Regions from separate parts of the Fodinicola feengrottensis genome, predicted to be linked through region 1. Evidence: riboswitches for the same ligand, from Rfam matches in the RefSeq annotation. Region 1 holds a riboswitch; the other holds the start of a gene.
The links. A riboswitch is a leader RNA that binds a small molecule or an ion and turns the genes downstream of it on or off. The one in region 1 is predicted to bind cyclic di-AMP.

Region 1 (3,351 bases):
GCCGGGGCGGACAGGCCCACCTGCCGACCGATCTCGGCGTACGTCTCGCGACCGCGCATCCGCAGCACAGCCAGTATTCGGCGATCGGTGTCATCCATTTTATGCGTCCCTCGAATCTGCCCGACCATCCTCGCGCAGGAGCGTAATGGCAGGTCGTCGGCCCGAAGCCGGCGGTTCCGGGGGCAGTTGCCTCGATCGATACCGAACCGAGCATTTGTCCGATTGGTAGATGGTTATCCCATAATTGGCCCGGTGACACTCGTCGTCACGGTCAGGGACCTTGTCAAAGTGCCAGTGAAAGCGCCTCAACGATGCTCTAATGACCGCCGGGAGCGAGATTTTTCCGTACCAGAACAACAGTGGACGGCATCAACGAGGGAGGTGCGGGTCGGTGGAGGTCGAGGGAAAACTGCTCACCCCTGGTGAGGTAGCCGCCATGTTTCGGGTGGATCCGAAAACCGTGACCCGGTGGGCGGCCGCGGGCCGAATCAGCAGCATTCGTACGCCCGGCGGCCATCGCCGCTTCCGTGAGTCGGAAGTGCGCGCCTTGCTGGCCGGCGAAGGTGGCCTGATCGACGACGACGCCGACTCGTAGGAACGGCGTTTTCACCCGCCCGCGGAACCAGATCGCGCCGCGGCGAGTCCAAGGGCTTGAAGTCTCCGACTGGCGGGGACGGTGGGCGGTGCGGCGAATGCGGGCTGATGACATCCCAGGACGTTCGTACGGCGTGCGCGAGCTCGCCGGGACAGTCGCGATGGCGGCGGTGGTCGGCATCGCGCTGGCCGGCTGCGCGGGTGGATCGTCGCCCGGCGGGGGCAGCGCGACGACACCGGCTCCGATGAGACCCACGGTGTCGCCATCACTACCCGCTGGGTTGCCGGCCGTCACGTACGCCCGTACGGGCGGCATCGCCGGTTTCCAGGACGAGCTGCGGATCACCCCGGACGGCCAGGTCATCGCGAGCACTCGCAAGGGTGCGGATCGGCACGGCACGCTGACCGCGAGCGAGCGGGCCGAACTCCTTGCGGCGATACCGAAAATCCCGCTCAGCGGGATGACTTCCACTCGTACGGCGGAAATCCCGGACGGTTTCCGATATGTCATCTCGGTAGGCGGGAGAAGCGTGCGTTTCGCGGACCCTTCAGTGCCGCCTCCAGTTAGCCAAGCGGTGTCCATTCTGAACCGCATTGTGTCGAGAGTCGCTGCGTGACTCGCCGGTGACTACACGCATTTCTTTTCACGCGTACCGCGCATAATGCCTGGCTGCCCGATCGGCAAATGAATTTTGCGCGGGTGTCGTAACACGATTTGCCCGTCCGGCGATGAAACGGCTAAGGCGATGTCGTAAGCTTCGCCCCTGTCGGTCGAGAGTCTGGATGCTCAGCCGAGCGTCGCGGCCGACGCCGCCGAATTGATGACTGGCGCGAAATGGCCAGAAGTCGAGCCGGGGACCCGAGTTCCTGGGGTGAATCCACGACCTGGTCGTGGTAGGGCGAATTTCTTCCCGCCCGAATCCGACAGCTAACTCGGCAGGCGGTATTGCGGAAGAAGGAGCTCGCGGGAAGTGACTCGCGCAAGCGCGCTATGGAAGCGCCTTCGTGTCTTCGTGGTGCCCACCGTTCTCACAGCGACTCTGGTCGCCGGAACCCTGGCCATGGCCAGCCCGGCGTCGGCGGATCCCAGCGTCAGTGACCTGACGCACCAGATCGACGCCCTCACGTCCAAACTGGACACTCTCAACGACCAGTACAACACCGCGAACGTGAACCTGGGCAAGATCAAGACCCAGCAGACGGCGGTGAACAAGCAGTTCGCCCAGGCCCAGACGCAGTATGCCGCGCTCCAGGACAAGACCGCGTCGTACGCGATCAGCGCCTACAAGGGTGGTGACGTGAGCATGATGAGCTCGATGATCACCAGCGGCTCGGCGGACACCTTCCTCGACCAGCTGACCACGCTGGACGCCCTCACCGGCAAGAACCGAGACCAGCTGGCCGCGCTCAAGGCGGCCAAGGCCGCGGTCGGCGCCCAGCAGGCCAAGCTGAACAGCCTGGCCACCGCCGCGCAGACCCTGGTGAGCACGCTCGGCACCAGCAAGAGCAGTTTCGACAGCCAGGCCAAGACGCTGCGCACGTTGCGGGCCAAGCTCGACCCGTCCGACTTCGGCATGGACGCGGCCGCACCCGACGCGCCGGTCGGCTCCTCGACCACGGTTCGGTACGCGTACGCGCAGCTCAACAAGCCGTATGTGTTCGCCGCCGACGGGCCTGACTCCTTCGACTGCTCCGGCCTCACCCTGGCCGCGTACCGGCAGGTCGGCATCTCGCTGCCGCACTCGGCGCACGAGCAGTACCAGATGTCACCGCACATCTCCCGCGGCGCGGTGGAAGCTGGCGACCTGGTCTTCTTCAACAACTTCGGGCACGTGGGCATCGCCATCAGCAACAGCAGGGTGATCCACGCGCCGACCGAGGGCGAAGACGTGAAGATCTCCCCCATCGACTCGATGGGATATGTCGGAGCCGCCCGGCCTGTCTGATCCATCCGCACACACTTCAGTGGCCCGGTTCCTGAAAAAGGAACCGGGTCATTGTTTTTACGCCAGTAACCAATAGTGACGACATCACTCGATTTTTGGTACGACGTAACGCTCGTCACCCCCGCGACGATGGGGGAATAAAGGTGATGTCGTAGGCTTCGCCTTTGTCGGTCGAGAATCTGGATGCTCAACCGAGCGTCATTGGCCGACGCCGCCGAATCGATGACCGGCGCCCCGCGCCGGAAAGCGAGCCGGGGACCCGAGTTTCTGGGGTGAATCCACGGTTTTCCCGTGGTAGGGCTAATTTCTTCCGGCCCGAATCCGTCAGCTAACTCGGCAGGCGGTGTGACGGAAGAAGGAGCTCGCGAGACGTGTTTCGCGCAAGCGCGCTACGAAAGCGCCTTCGTGCCATAGCAGTGCCCACCCTTCTGACGACGACTCTCCTCGCTGGCCCGTTGGCGTTGGCCAGCCCGGCCGCCGCCGATCCCAGTCCCAGCAACGTCAAGGCGCAGGTCACCGCGCTGCAGTCCAAACTGGACACTCTCAACGACCAGTACAACACCGCGAATTCCAACCTGGGCAAGGTAAAAGCCCAGCAGACCGCGGTGAACAAGCAGGTCAGCGCCACTCAGACGCAGCTCACCACGCTCGGTCAGAAGACCGCGTCGTACGCGATCAGCGCCTACAAGGGCGGCGACGTGAGCATGATGAGCTCGATGATCACCAGCGGCTCCGCGGACACCTTCCTGGACCAGCTGACCACCCTGGACGCGCTCACCGGCAAGACCCGCGACCAGCTCGCGGCGCTGCG
Region 2 (3,351 bases), on a different contig from region 1:
TCAGAGTCGGTGCCGACGGTGGCTTGGACCTCGACCGCCACGCCGCGGGCGAGCAGCAGGTCGGTAGCGCGCCAGAGTGCGCGCCCGGTGGTGGAATCTTCCAGGTGCTTGTCCAGCCGGTAACGCCCGGCGAGCACCTGTCCAGCCGCCAGCGCGGCGACAGTCGCCCCCCGTGGGCCTTCCCCCTCCACTGGCCCTCCCTGATCGGCCGGGGCCCGCGACGCTGGGGACCTTTCATCGGACTCGGCCGGCTGCTCCGGTTCGGAGCGGCTCGACTGTTCCGGGACCCATGATCGCACTTCGCTGCCAGCACTCGCTCGTCTTGACACGGATTCATTCCCTGTACGTCTGTTGATCGGACGTCATCGGTCATACGTAACAGGGGCACGATCCCCAACCGGGATCGTGCCCCCTCATGAGACGTTCCAGAGCTGCGATCGGTTGGCAGCCGATCGCTGTGATTCAGGAGACCAGGCGGCGAACCGTGTAGTCATTGCTCCAGATCCGGTGGCTTCCCACCGTCTGACCGGAGGTCGGCGCGTCCCACATGTTGCCCCCGCCAGCGTAAATCGCGGCGTGGTAGTACGAGCCCGGTCGGCCGAACAGCATCAGGTCGCCCGGCTTCATCGAACTCCGGCTGACCGACGAGCCATAGCCGGCCTGGCTGGTCGCGCTGTGCGGAAGTGACTTACCGAACTTCGCGTAGATGAACTTGGTGAAACCTGAGCAGTCGAACGAGTTGGGCCCCGCCGCACCGTACTGGTACGGCCGACCGCGGTACTGGGCGGCCGTGGAGACGACCATCTGGCCCTTGTCCTGAACGTAGACCGCGACGGCCGGCGAGACGCTGGAAGCGAAGGTCCGGCTGGTCCCGGCGGGAGCGGCTGGCGGGGTGGCGTCAGCGTTGTTGCTCACCTGCTTGGTGTTGCTGACCGGCTGCGTGTAGGCGGCCGGCTGGTTGTCGCCGGCCGCGCCATTGCCGTTGTTGGTGCTGGTCGAGCCATTCCCGTTGGCGTCGTTGCCATTCGTGCCGGAATCGGTCGACGGGGTGCCGGACGACTCGGCCGGGGTGCTCGGGGATGCCGAGTCAGCGGGCTTCGGGTTGGCCGGCGTGTTCTGTGCGGGCTTGTTCGGGGCCGCCTTGGTGGTGGCCGGCGCCGGGTTGGCGGGCTGCCCGCCGCCGCTGCTGACCGTGCCGCCGGCGTAACTGAGGATCCAGTAGGCCGAGTTGCCCGGGTACAGCTGGAACGTGACAACACCCTGGCTGTTCGTGGTGCCGCTGAGAAGGGCGTGGTAGTGCCCGTCAGCCTCGGTACGGGACAGCGTGGCTGTCACGTTGGGGATCGGCTGGCCCTCCGGCGTCTTGATGAAGCCCTCGAGGTTGACCAGCGAACCTGGCGAGGTGGTCGACGGGGTGTTGTACTTCCAGACCATCACTTTGGCCTGGTCGGCCGCGAACACCGAGGGCGCTGCCACCACACCAACGGCCATCAGACCGGCGGCGGCGACACCCAGAGAGGCGGTGAGCCACTTGTTCTTCAGCGGACGCGGGAGACTACGGCGGTGAGATCGCACCGTACGCAAGAGCGTTCCTTCCGGCACGCCTACGAAGTGAGCTGTCGGGTTCGGGAGGGAAGGCGTCCCGGCCATCGTTAGATGGCTTCACCCCAAGGAGTTTTTCCGACTGTCGCCGGATCACTCCGGAGAAACTTTGTTGGTTCCCCCGCTCCTGTCCGATTCATCCAATGCTCGTACTTTCACCTGGGCGGCGGGGACAGGACTCGGCGTGCCGTCTCCCAGGTGCGTGCACGGGTTGTGCACTTTGACCTCAAGCATCTTGGGGTCATCGTGATCGTATTCGCAGGCCAAGTGAGATCTGTTACAGGGTGGCCGTGTCGCATTATTTTATTTGCCCTAATATGTCCGCCCGTTCGGGTCGGTTTCTTTCTGTGCGCTCGATCACTAACAATTATTCGCGGCATACATGTGTTCACCGTGGTGCCTGTTCGCGGAAGGCTCGGTACGCTCCCAGCGTCCTTTTGGGTTCGGGTGGGGGGAGCGCATTCATGGCGGACCAGAGCAAGACTTCTCAGGGCGACCTCGCGGACAGGGTCCAGAAGGGGTACGCGTTCGCTGGCGAAGCGATTGAGCTGGGTGCGTTGGTCGGCGATGACGGTGCCGCCGTGCCAGCCGCGAAGGTGCGGATCCCGCTGTCGATGGTGAATCGGCACGGCCTGGTGGCCGGCGCGACCGGCACCGGCAAGACCAAGACGCTGCAGATGATGGCCGAACAGCTGTCCGCGAACGGTGTTCCGGTCTTTCTGGCCGACGTGAAGGGCGACTTGTCCGGGGTAGTGGCGCCCGGCGCCGATTCGGACCGGACGCGGTCCCGGGCGACCGAAGTCGGGCAGACCTGGACGGCGACTGGTTACCCAACCGAGTTCCTGGCGCTCGGCGGACTCGGCAAGGGCGTGCCCGTACGGGCGACCGTCACGGCCTTCGGTCCGACCCTGCTGTCCAAGGTCCTGGGTCTGAACGACGTGCAGGAGTCGTCGCTCGGACTGGTCTTCCATTTCGCCGACCAGCACGGCCTGCCGCTGTTGGACTTGAAGGACCTGCGCGCGGTTATCCAGTTCCTGACCTCCGATGAGGGCGCTGAGCAGCTCAAGGAGCTGGGCGGGCTGAGCAAGGCCACCGCTGGGGTGATCCTTCGGGAGCTGATCGGCTTCGCCGACTCCGGCGCGCAGGACTTCTTTGGCGAGCCGGAGTTCGACACCCACGACTTTCTTCGTACGGCCACGGACGGTCGCGGGATCATCAGCGTGCTGGAGCTGGCCAGCATCCAGGACAAGCCGGCGCTGTTCTCCACCTTCCTGATGTGGTTCCTCGCCGACCTGTTCGCGGACCTTCCAGAGGTGGGCGACGTGGACAAGCCGAAGTTGGTCTTCTTCTTCGACGAGGCCCACCTGCTTTTCAAGGACGCCTCCAAGGACTTCCTGACCGCGATCACCCAGACCGTCCGGCTGATCCGGTCAAAGGGCGTCGGCATCTTCTTCGTCACCCAGACGCCAAAAGATGTGCCGTCGGACGTGTTGGCGCAGCTGGGCAACCGCGTTCAGCACGCCCTGCGCGCGTACACGCCGGAGGACGCCAAGGCGCTCAAGGCCACCGTCTCCACCTTTCCCAAGTCCGGCTACGACCTGGAGGAAGTACTCACCGGCCTCGGCATCGGCGAGGCGGTGGTCACGGTGCTGTCCGAGCGTGGCGCGCCGACCCCGGTGGCCTGGACCCGGCTGCCCGCACCGCAGTCCTTTATGGGCCCGGCCGAGCCGGCCGTACTGGACAGCACGG

Region 2: another riboswitch for cyclic di-AMP. It lies ahead of ABD301_RS14505 (C40 family peptidase); the one in region 1 lies ahead of ABD301_RS00600 (C40 family peptidase).

What each region holds. Positions count from the first base shown of each region.
Region 1 covers NZ_BAAANY010000001.1:128,904-132,254, forward strand. Annotated here, with positions in the region: gene ABD301_RS00585 (Lrp/AsnC family transcriptional regulator) at 1-98, opposite strand, end outside; gene ABD301_RS00590 (BldC family transcriptional regulator) at 320-595, shown strand; gene ABD301_RS00595 (hypothetical protein) at 693-1,211, shown strand; cyclic di-AMP (ydaO/yuaA leader) riboswitch at 1,414-1,552, shown strand; gene ABD301_RS00600 (C40 family peptidase) at 1,566-2,540, shown strand; cyclic di-AMP (ydaO/yuaA leader) riboswitch at 2,743-2,897, shown strand; gene ABD301_RS00605 (C40 family peptidase) at 2,957-3,351, shown strand, end outside.
Region 2 covers NZ_BAAANY010000009.1:411,882-415,232, forward strand. Annotated here, with positions in the region: gene ABD301_RS14500 (protein kinase family protein) at 1-191, opposite strand, end outside; gene ABD301_RS14505 (C40 family peptidase) at 463-1,575, opposite strand; cyclic di-AMP (ydaO/yuaA leader) riboswitch at 1,588-1,754, opposite strand; gene ABD301_RS14510 (helicase HerA-like domain-containing protein) at 2,067-3,351, shown strand, end outside.